DNA from 3 places in the Mesorhizobium sp. B2-3-10 genome. Region 3 is predicted to be linked to each of the others. Evidence: predicted binding sites of a transcription regulator. Region 3 holds the regulator's gene; each other region holds the start of a gene.
What was found. The regulator PhoB, encoded in region 3, activates phosphate uptake and scavenging genes when phosphate is short. The targets are predictions, from matches to a motif close to TGTCATNNANCTGTCAT.
Positions count from the first base shown of each region.

Region 1: the regulator PhoB is predicted to act here: its motif matches at 1,617-1,633, upstream of phnC (phosphonate ABC transporter ATP-binding protein).
Region 2: the regulator PhoB is predicted to act here: its motif matches at 1,625-1,641, upstream of FJ943_RS01015 (DUF1045 domain-containing protein).

Region 1 covers NZ_VFVT01000003.1:13,758-17,030, forward strand. Annotated here, with positions in the region: gene phnD (phosphonate ABC transporter substrate-binding protein) at 1-569, opposite strand, end outside; gene phnC (phosphonate ABC transporter ATP-binding protein) at 681-1,538, opposite strand; gene FJ943_RS09710 (DUF1868 domain-containing protein) at 1,669-2,379, opposite strand; gene FJ943_RS09715 (acetyltransferase) at 2,466-3,104, opposite strand; gene phnL (phosphonate C-P lyase system protein PhnL) at 3,101-3,273, opposite strand, start outside.
Region 2 covers NZ_VFVT01000001.1:193,173-196,445, reverse strand. Annotated here, with positions in the region: gene iolE (myo-inosose-2 dehydratase) at 1-159, shown strand, start outside; gene FJ943_RS01025 (DUF3329 domain-containing protein) at 200-412, shown strand; gene iolB (5-deoxy-glucuronate isomerase) at 716-1,528, shown strand; gene FJ943_RS01015 (DUF1045 domain-containing protein) at 1,681-2,388, shown strand; gene FJ943_RS01010 (alpha-D-ribose 1-methylphosphonate 5-triphosphate diphosphatase) at 2,425-3,273, shown strand, end outside.
Region 3 covers NZ_VFVT01000001.1:1,001,025-1,004,297, reverse strand. Annotated here, with positions in the region: gene FJ943_RS05115 (ROK family protein) at 116-1,351, shown strand; gene phoB (phosphate regulon transcriptional regulator PhoB) at 1,354-2,043, opposite strand; gene phoU (phosphate signaling complex protein PhoU) at 2,063-2,770, opposite strand; gene pstB (phosphate ABC transporter ATP-binding protein PstB) at 2,796-3,273, opposite strand, start outside.

The DNA of each region.
Region 1 (3,273 bases), on a different contig from region 3:
TTACCGTCACGCACGGCCAGAACGTTGTTTTCGTGGCCGCCATTGAACTGGGTCGACGCGAAGTAGGTCTCGTTCGAGGCGCCGGTGGTCTTTGGAATCTGGGTCAGCGGGATCAGGTAGCCGGAGGTCGAATCCGGATCGGCATAGCCGAGCTTCTTGCCCTTGGCTGACTTGATGTCGGTGATCCCCGACGTCTTCAGCGCCAGCCCGATCGAATAGTAGCCGGTGGAGCCGTCGGTCTGCTTGGTGGTGAGGATCGGGGTAACCGCCTTCGGATCCTTGAGATAGACGCTGGCGTAGCCGGAAGCGCCGAGTTCGGCGAAGTCGAGCGTGCCGCCGAGCAGGCCCTGGATGACGCCGTCATAGTCAGCGGCGGGGAACAGCGAAACCTTCTCGAAGCCAAACTCTGCCTTCAGGTGATCGGCCAGGCACTGGTAGTTGCGCAGCCGGTCGGTTTCGTTTTCACCGCCGAGAATGCCGACGCGAAATTCCTTCATGTCGGCGGCATGGGCCATGCTGGTGGCCATGGCGAGCACCGAAACGGCACCGAAAACCATCTTCCTGAACATTGATATCTCTCCTGTAAGTTCCGGCCCCGCGCCGGCAGCGTTCTTGATCTTGACAAGTGCCCTTGACGCGGGCGGACGATCCAGGCTGCTCGCTATTGGCCCTTACTGGGCTCAGTATCCCGGGAATGCGGGCTCGAGCGGTCCGGCGGATGCGGCGATCTTCTGCTTGAAGGCAACACTGGTGGAGGTGATGACCTCCGATATCTCGCCGCCATTGCTGTCGGCGCCATAGACAAGACGCACGGCTTGGCGGTCGAGCTCTTCGGGCGGCCCGTCGAAGACGACCTTGCCGGCGGCCATGCCGATGATGCGGTTGCAATAGGTGCGGGCGGTATCGAGCGTATGCAGATTGGTGACAACGGTGATGCCTTCGCGCAGATTGATGTCCTGCAGAGAATCCATCACCACCTTGGCGTTGAGCGGGTCGAGCGAGGCGATCGGCTCGTCGGCGAGGATCACCCTGGGCTGCTGCATCATGGCGCGGGCGATGGCGACGCGCTGCTGCTGGCCGCCCGACAGCGTGCCGGCGGGCTGAAGTGCGGTGCGGGCGATGTCGAGCCGCTCGAGCGCGGCGACCGCCTCCGCGCACTCGGCGCGCGAAAACATGCCCAGAAGATTGGACAGGGTCGAACGGTGGTTCAATTTGCCGAGCAGCACGTTGGTCAGCACGTCGAGGCGCGGCACCAGGTTGAACTGCTGGAAGATCATGGCGCAGTCGCGCTGCCAGCGCCGCAGCGGCGAGCCGCGCAGCCGGGAGACCTCGGCGCCGTCAAAAAAAATCGACCCCTGGCTGGGGTCGACAAGACGGTTGATCATGCGAAGAAGAGTGGATTTGCCGGCGCCCGAACGACCGATGACGCCGACCATCTGCCCTTGCGGGATCGAGATGTTGACGTCGCTGACGGCGGTGTTCTTGCCAAATCGTCGGCTGACGCCGCGGATTTCGAGCGTGGCAGAGTTTGCTGACATGGGCTGGTTCCAGTCCGGTCCATATTGATCGTCAGGCACTCGCCTAACGCAACCACATGAACCTGCCGTGTCGCGATGATGTCAGTTTTGTTACGCTCCACAGGCGCGGCGACTGGCGCCTTGCGGGCGATCAGCCGAGCACCAGCAATTCCTCGAAATGCTTCATATCGCGGAATGCGCAGAAGGCGGGAGCCTTGATCTCGATCACCGGCGCCTGGCGCGCGAAAAGCGCCAGGCAATCGTCAAACAGCGCCTGCCACGCGGCGGCCCTATCATCATCAAAGCGCTGGATCTGATAGGCGAAGGTGATGTGGAAGACGTAGGTGTCGTGATCGGGATGCCGGTAGCCGAACGGCACCGCGAGCGCATCGCGCCATGCACGCATGATGCGCGCATCCTCGTCGGTCGCGCCGGCAACGGTGAGGCCGGTCGGCAGGACCTCGGCCACCTTGATGTTGAAAGGGCCGAAGCCCTGGAACCCCTTCAGGCGCTCCAGATAGAGGCGGGTCATGGCGTCGATGCTGGTGTCGAGCGGCACGTCCCGCGGCCAGAAGGGCAGGCGACGGCGATATTCGATTATGCCCTGGAAAAGGGTCATGTGCAGGCTGGAAACCGGCGTGAAGGCGAGGCGGTCGGCATCAGGCATTGCCAGCATCTTCTCGCGGACGGCCAACACCACCGCTTCCGAAGGCGAGCCGCTGACCAGATGGCTGACGACGGTGTTGCCCGGCTCGAGGAGGAAGTTGCCTGACGCGTCGTAGCGCGTGCCGAGATGCGCCGGCGACGCCGGATCGGAGCCGGCAAAGAATCCGGCGAGCGAGGGTCTGACAGTGTCGAGCATGGCGATCTCCTTCAAGGAGATCGCGTCCTGTCCGAGTCCTGTGTCAAGGGTATGAACAAGCCGGTGATATGACGATGATGTGAGGGCTATGCCTCTTTGCCCGATGCCCGTTCTTCGTGTTTCTCCAAAAACGCTTCGGCCGTCAGCTCCCGAAAATCATCGAGCGCGGCGCGCAGCCTCGCGTGATCCCAATCCCACCAGGCAAGCGCCTGGTAGCGCTCGGCGGTGCGGCGGTCGAAGCGCTCGCGGATCGGTTTTGCCGGTACGCCGGCGACGATCGTGTAGGGCGCGACGTCCTTCGAGACGACCGCGCCGGCGCCAACGGCGGCGCCGTCGCTGACGGTGACGCCGGGCAGGACGGTCGAGCCGTGGCCGAGCCAGGTGTCGTGGCCGATGATGACGCGCTTGGCGCGGCGCTCGGCGAAGAATTCGCTCTCATGCTCGGCGTCGTCCCAATAGTCGGAGGCGCGGTAGGTGAAGTGGTGCAGCGTCGGCCGCCAGGTCGGGTGGTTGGTGGCGTTGAGGCGCACGCTGGCGGCGATGTTGGCAAATTTGCCGATCGTCGCGCACCAGACCGCGCAGTCCTGCATCATGTAGGAATAGTCGCCGAGCTCGCTTTCCGAAACCCGGCTGCGGTCGGCGATCTCGGTCCAGCGGCCGAGTGTCGAGTTGTGCACCTCCGCCGTCGGGTGGACCAGCGGCGTCTCCGATAGCTTCCTGGTCATGCGGCGATTTTTCCCGGAGCGAAGGCGGTGACGTCGATGATGCGGTCGGCCACCGCCTCGCGCACATCGTGATCGTGGAAGATGCCGAGCAGGGCGACGCCCGCCGCCTTTTTGGCGGCGATGAGTTCGATCACCACGTCGCGGTTCGTCGCGTCGAGCGATGCGGTCG
Region 2 (3,273 bases), 810 kb from region 3:
GCCGACCACGGCTATGAAGGCTGGTTCGTGGTCGAGGCCGAGCAGGACCCGAAGAAGAACCCGCCGCTGAAGATGGCGCAGGTTGGCCACAAGGAGCTGATGCGGGTGATGACATCAGCCGGCTACACGGTGGAGACGCAAGGGTTTCCGAATGCCTGATCGGGTTCTCGCCAGGCCGGGCTTGCTGTAGGCTGGCCAGATGAAAGATTCCGAGCACCCCTTCTTCCGGCCATTGTGGCGGCGTGTCGCCGTCGTCGCGGTCTGCTTCATCTGGTCGGTCATCGAGTTCGCCACCGGCACGCCGTTCTGGGGCGTCATCGCGCTCGGCTTTGCCGGCTACGGCGCCTGGCAATTTTTTTATCTTTATAAGCCGGCCGACGAGACGAAGCCTCCGGCCGATCCGAAGGAATAGGCGGTCCATGGCGCGAGCAGTTTTGTGGATTGGATACTGCGAGCGTAACGGATCGCACACGTCGGCGATTGGCCGAAACGCCCATCGCTTCGTCATCCTAGGGCGGAGCAAGGAGCGTAGCGACGCGGCGCAGACCCTAGGATCCATGCCATGACTTTGAAGCGTTGTGACGGTGCAGGAATTCCGCTCCGCTGCGCCCTTCGACGAAGGTAACGGCATGGATCCTGGGGTCTTCGCGACGGAGCTTCGCTCCTGCTCCGCCCCAGGATGACGAAGTTGGAAGGCTAGGATAGGAGAGACAAAATGTCGAAACTGCTCGTCAAGGCCGACAAGGGCCATGGCCGCGTCGCCCATGTGACGCCGAAAAGCGCCGGCTGGACCTATGTCGGTTTCGACCTGCATCGGCTGAAGCCGGGCGAAAGCGCCTCGGGAAAGACGGACGACCGCGAAGTCTGCCTGGTGTTCGTGACCGGCAAGGGTACCGCGAAAGCCGGCGGCAAGGATCTCGGCCTGCTCGGCGAGCGCATGTCGCCCTTCGATGGCAAGCCGTGGTCGGTCTACGTGCCGCAGGGATCGGACTGGTCGGTAACGGCCGATACCGAGCTGGAACTTGGCGTCTGCTCGGCGCCTGGTCTTGGCGGTGGCCTGCCGGTCCGGGTGATCGGACCGGACGATCTCGGCCAGGAGGTGCGCGGCAAGGGCACCAATACGCGCTACGTCACCAACATCCTGCCGGAAGGCCAGCCGGCCGACTCGTTGCTGGTCGTCGAGGTCATCACGCCCGGCGGTCACACGTCGAGCTACCCGCCGCACAAGCATGACCAGGACAATCTGCCTGCCGAATCCTATCTGGAGGAAACCTACTACCATCGCCTCAACCCGCCGCAGGGCTTTGCCTTCCAGCGCGTCTACACCGATGCCGACAAAAGCGGACATCGTGCGCTGGACGAAGCCATGGCGATCGAGGACGGCGATGTGGTGCTGGTGCCCAAGGGCTATCACCCCTGTGCCGCCTGCCACGGTTATGACCTCTATTATCTCAATGTGATGGCCGGACCGAAGCGGACCTGGAAATTCCACAATGCGCCCGAGCACGAATGGTTGATGAAGGCCTGACCGTCTCGCGTTTCCGGCCGAACTTATTGGTCCAGCTGGGAAAAATCGTCGGCTAAGGACCCTAGGGGTCGATTTGCCTTCTAAAACCCGTCAAAGCTTCGTCAATCCGTCATGGAAATCACCTATGGCAACGGTTCTGACGAGGACTTCCCATGCGTTATGCCATTTATTTCACCCCCCGGCAGGACGAGCCGCTGGCGCGCATCGCCGCCGACTGGCTGGGCCGCGATCCGTTCGGTGCCGCGACCAGGCCGGTTGAGGCCGTTGCCGATCTGTCGGCGGCGGAAGTGGCCTTCCACACCGCCTCGGCACGCCGCTACGGCTTTCACGCGACGCTGAAGGCGCCCTTCCACCTGGCTGCCACGGAGACCGAGACCTCGCTGCGCGCGGCGCTGGATCATTTTGCCGAGGTTACGCCTGTCGTCACGATCCCGCGCCTGGTCGTCAGCCAGATCGACAGCTTCTTCGCGCTGGTGCCGGAAGGGCCGCTGCCGCCGCTCAACCGCTTCGCCGACAATGTGGTACGCGATTTCGACCGGTTTCGCGCGCCGCTGTCCGAGGCCGAGATCGAGCGGCGCAGCCCGGATTCGCTGAAGCCGGCCGAGTTTCGCAATCTCTGCCAATGGGGCTATCCCTATGTCTTCGAGACCTTCCGCTTCCACATGACCCTGTCCGGCCGGGCCGGCCCACAGGAAAGCCCTCGCCTGCGCGCGGCGATCGACAGCCTGTTCGCCGATGTGTTGCGCCAGCCCGTGCTCGTGGACGCGCTGACATTGTTCGTCGAACCCGAACCCGGCGCGCCATTCATGGTGCTTTCCCAGCACGCGCTCGGACGCCGCCCGGCCCGGAAAACCGCCTGAACGAAACCCGACTGCAAGAACCAAGGACTACCCGCAATGACCGCCGAAACTGTTCTTTCCAACGCCCGCATCGTTCTTGCCGACGAGATCGTCGAAGGCTCACTGGTGCTGCGCGACGGCTTGATCGCCGGCATCGATGCCGGTGCTGCCCGGATCGGCGAGGACATGGGCGGCGACTTCATCATTCCAGGGCTGGTCGAACTCCACACCGACCATCTCGAGGGCCATTATGCGCCGCGGCCGAAAGTGCGCTGGAACCCGATCGCCGCGGTGCTCGCCCATGACGCGCAGGTGGCGACCGCCGGCATCACGACCGTGCTAGATGCCTTGCGCGTCGGCATGGACGAGGACGCCGACCTGACATTGGACGACATCCGCAAGCTGGCCGATGCGATCGAGGACAGCGTCGCGCGGGATCGTCTGCGGGCCGATCACTTCCTGCATCTTCGCTGCGAGGTTTCAGCGCCGGATTGCCTCAACGCATTCGCCAATTTCGACGGTGACGAACGGGTCAAGCTGGCGTCGCTGATGGACCACGCGCCGGGCCAGCGCCAGTTCGTCAACCTTGAAACCTATGCCTACTACTACCAGCGCAAGCTGAAACTCTCGGATCGCGATTTCCAGAAATTCTGCGAGAAGCGGATGGACGAATCGGCACGCAACTCTGGGCCGAACCGCGTCTTCATCGCCGCCGCCTGCCAGGAGCGCGGCATCGTGCTCGCGAGCCATGACGATGCGACGTCCGCTCATGTCGACGAGGCCATCGAGCAGGGCGTGCGGGTCGCCGAGTTCCCGACCACCGAGGAAGCGGCGCGGGCCTCGAAGGCCGCCGGGCTCGGCGTGCTTATGGGCGCGCCCAATGTCATGCGCGGCGCCTCGCATTCG
Region 3 (3,273 bases):
TTTTTCGAGCCCCGCAATAAATAAATGACAGCCCCAGCCGCTTCTGCCAGTATTCGACCCGTTGCCGGAGGTGTTCGAGGGGGCGTCAAGAACCGCGGCGACGGGGAGGGAAATCATGTCGGTCGGAATCCGCCACGACGATCTGCGCCGGCGCAACCGCGCAATGGTGATTGGAGCCGTGCGCCGGGGTGGCCAGCCCTCGCGCACCGAGATCGCCGCCACCACCGCCCTGAGCCACTCGACCATATCGGCGATATCAGCCGACCTGATCGGCGAAGGTATCCTGAGCGAAGGCAAGCCGAACGAGGCCGGCTCACTGAAACGCGGCCGGCCGCAGGTTGGCCTTGGTCTCAACCCCGAGGCCGCGGCGGTCATGACCGTGGTGCTGTCGCTGAATTTCCTCTCCGTCGCCGTCATCGACTACGCCGGCCAGGTGATATCGGAGGAGCAGCGCCGGCTGGACACGCTGACCATGTCCCGCGAGGCGCTGATCGGCGAATGCGTGGCCATCGTCCGCCGCCGCCTCGAAGATCCCGACCTCGACGTCGCCAGCATCGCCCGCATCGCGCTGGCGATCCAGGGTATCACCGACACCGAGGCGCGCGCCATGCTGTGGTCGCCGATCACGCCGCAGACGGACATTGCCTTCGCCGACATACTCGAAGCCGAATTCGGCATCCCCGCCACCATGGAGAACGACTGCAACATGATGGCTGTGGCGCTGCGCTGGCGCGACCCCGAGCGCTACCGCGACGACTTCATCGCCATCCTGCTCTCGCACGGCATCGGCATGGGGCTGGTGCTGAAGGGCGAGCTGTTCACCGGCACCCATTCCTCGGGCGGCGAGTTCGGCCACATGATCCATCGCCCCGGCGGCGCGCTCTGCCGCTGCGGGCGGCGCGGCTGCGTCGAGGCCTATGCCGGCAACTATGCCATCTGGCGTAATGCAGGACAGCTGGGTGAGGACGCCAAACCGGTCGACGTCAGCGACGCCGACATGCGCGCATTGGCGGCTACGGCGCGCGAAAGAGACGGACCGGAGCGCGAGGCCTATCGCAAGGCCGGCGAGGCGCTGGGCTATGGCCTTGGCAGCCTGTTCGCGCTGATCGATCCGGCGCCGGTTGCGATGGTCGGCGTCAGCGCCGCCGCCTTCGATCTGATCGAGCCGGCCTTGCGCGAGGCCATCGCCCAGACCGCCGGCGGCCAGCATTCGAAATCGATTTCCTTCGATACAGAGCCGAACGAATTGCCGCTGATCCGCGAGGGCTGCGCCATGCGCGCGCTCACCTTCGTCGACCAGGAGATTTTCGCGCCGGGCGTGCAGGTGAGATCCGGCAAGAACGTGGCCTGATCTCAATCCTCGCGGATTGCGTAGCCTGCGCCACGGATGGTGCGTATCACATCGGGCATGCGGCCATTGTTGACCGCCTTGCGCAGGCGGCCGACATGCACATCCACGGTGCGCTCGTCGATGTAGATCGTCTCGCCCCAGACATTGTCGAGCAACTGGCTGCGCGAGAACACGCGGCCGGGATGGCGCATCATGAATTCGAGTAGCCGGAACTCGGTCGGTCCGAGCCGGATCTCGCTCTTCTTGCGATAGACCCGGTGCGATTCGCGGTCGAGCACGATGTCGCCGACCTTGAGCACGCTGGACAGCACTTCCGGTTTGGCGCGGCGCAGCAGCGCCTTGACCCGGGCCATGAATTCCGGCGTCGAGAACGGCTTGACCAGATAGTCGTCGGCGCCGGTCGAGAGGCCGCGCACGCGATCGCTCTCCTCGCCGCGCGCCGTCAGCATGATGATCGGCAGTCGCTCCGTCTCGGGCCGCATGCGCAGGCGCCGACAGAGTTCGATGCCGGAAACCGCCGGCACCATCCAGTCGAGCACCAGCAGGTCGGGCACGTTTTCCTGGAGGCGTATCTCGGCTTCGTCGCCGCGTGTCACCACCTCGACCTGGTAACCCTCGGACTCCAGGTTGTAGCGGAGGAGCACGCCCAGCGGCTCCTCGTCCTCCACCACCATGATGCGTGGCGCGATCATCGATCGATCATCCCTGCCGTCAAGCCGCCGGCACCGACATCGCCGTCTCGTCCTGCTTCGGACGGTTGGCGGGCAGTTGCGTGCCGGTCAGCACATAATACGCATTCTCGGCGATGTTGGTCACATGGTCGCCGATGCGTTCGAGATTCTTGGCGCAGAACAAAAGATGCGTGCAAGCCGTGATGTTGCGGGGATCCTCCATCATGTAAGTCAGGAGTTCGCGGAAGACCGAAGTGTATTTGACGTCGATGCGTTCGTCGTCATTCCTGAGCTTGGCGAGGGCGGCGGCATCGCCGGCCGCATATTCCTCGACGACGCCCTGCACCTGGATCAGCACCAGCTGCGCCATGGAGTCGATGGAATGCGACAAGTCGCGCGGCGTGGCGGTGAGGCCTACCGAGCCGACGCGCTTGGCGATGTTCTTGGCAAGGTCGCCGATGCGTTCGAGATCGCCCGCCATGCGGATCGAGCCGACGACATGACGCAGATCGTCGGCCATCGGCTGGCGCTTGGCGATCAGGGTGATGGCGCGATCATCGAGTTCGCGCTGGCGCGCGTCCATGATGGCGTCGTCGGAGACGACGCGCTGTGCCAGCGCGTTGTCGGAATTCAGCAGCGCCTTGGTGGCGCCGCCGACCATCGTGCCGGCGAGATCGCCCATGTCGCTGATCAGCTTGCTGATCTGTCCGAGATCCTCGTCGAAGGCTGCGACTGTGTGTTCGGCCATGATCCTGGTCCTCGTATGCGTGAGATCAGCCGAAGCGGCCGGTGATGTAGTCCTGCGTGCGCTTCTCGCGAGGCGACGTGAAGATCTTCTCGGTCTTGTCGAATTCGACCAGCTCGCCCAGATACATGAAAGCCGTCTGCTTCGAGACGCGCGCGGCCTGCTGCATGTTGTGGGTGACGATGACGATCGTGTAGTCGGCCTGCAACTCGTCGATCAATTCCTCGATCTTGGCGGTCGACAATGGGTCGAGCGCCGAGGCCGGTTCGTCGAGCAGGATGACCTCCGGCTTGACCGCCACGGTGCGGGCGATGCAAAGCCGCTGCTGCTGGCCGCCCGACAGGCTGAGGCCGCTGGCATTGAGCTTGTCCTTGACCTCGTTCCACAGCGCGGCGCGTTTCAACGCCTGCTCGACACGGCCGTCCATCTCGGCCTTGCCGATCTTCTCATAGAGCCTGACGCCGAAGGCGATATTCTCATAGATCGACATCGGGAACGGCGTCGGC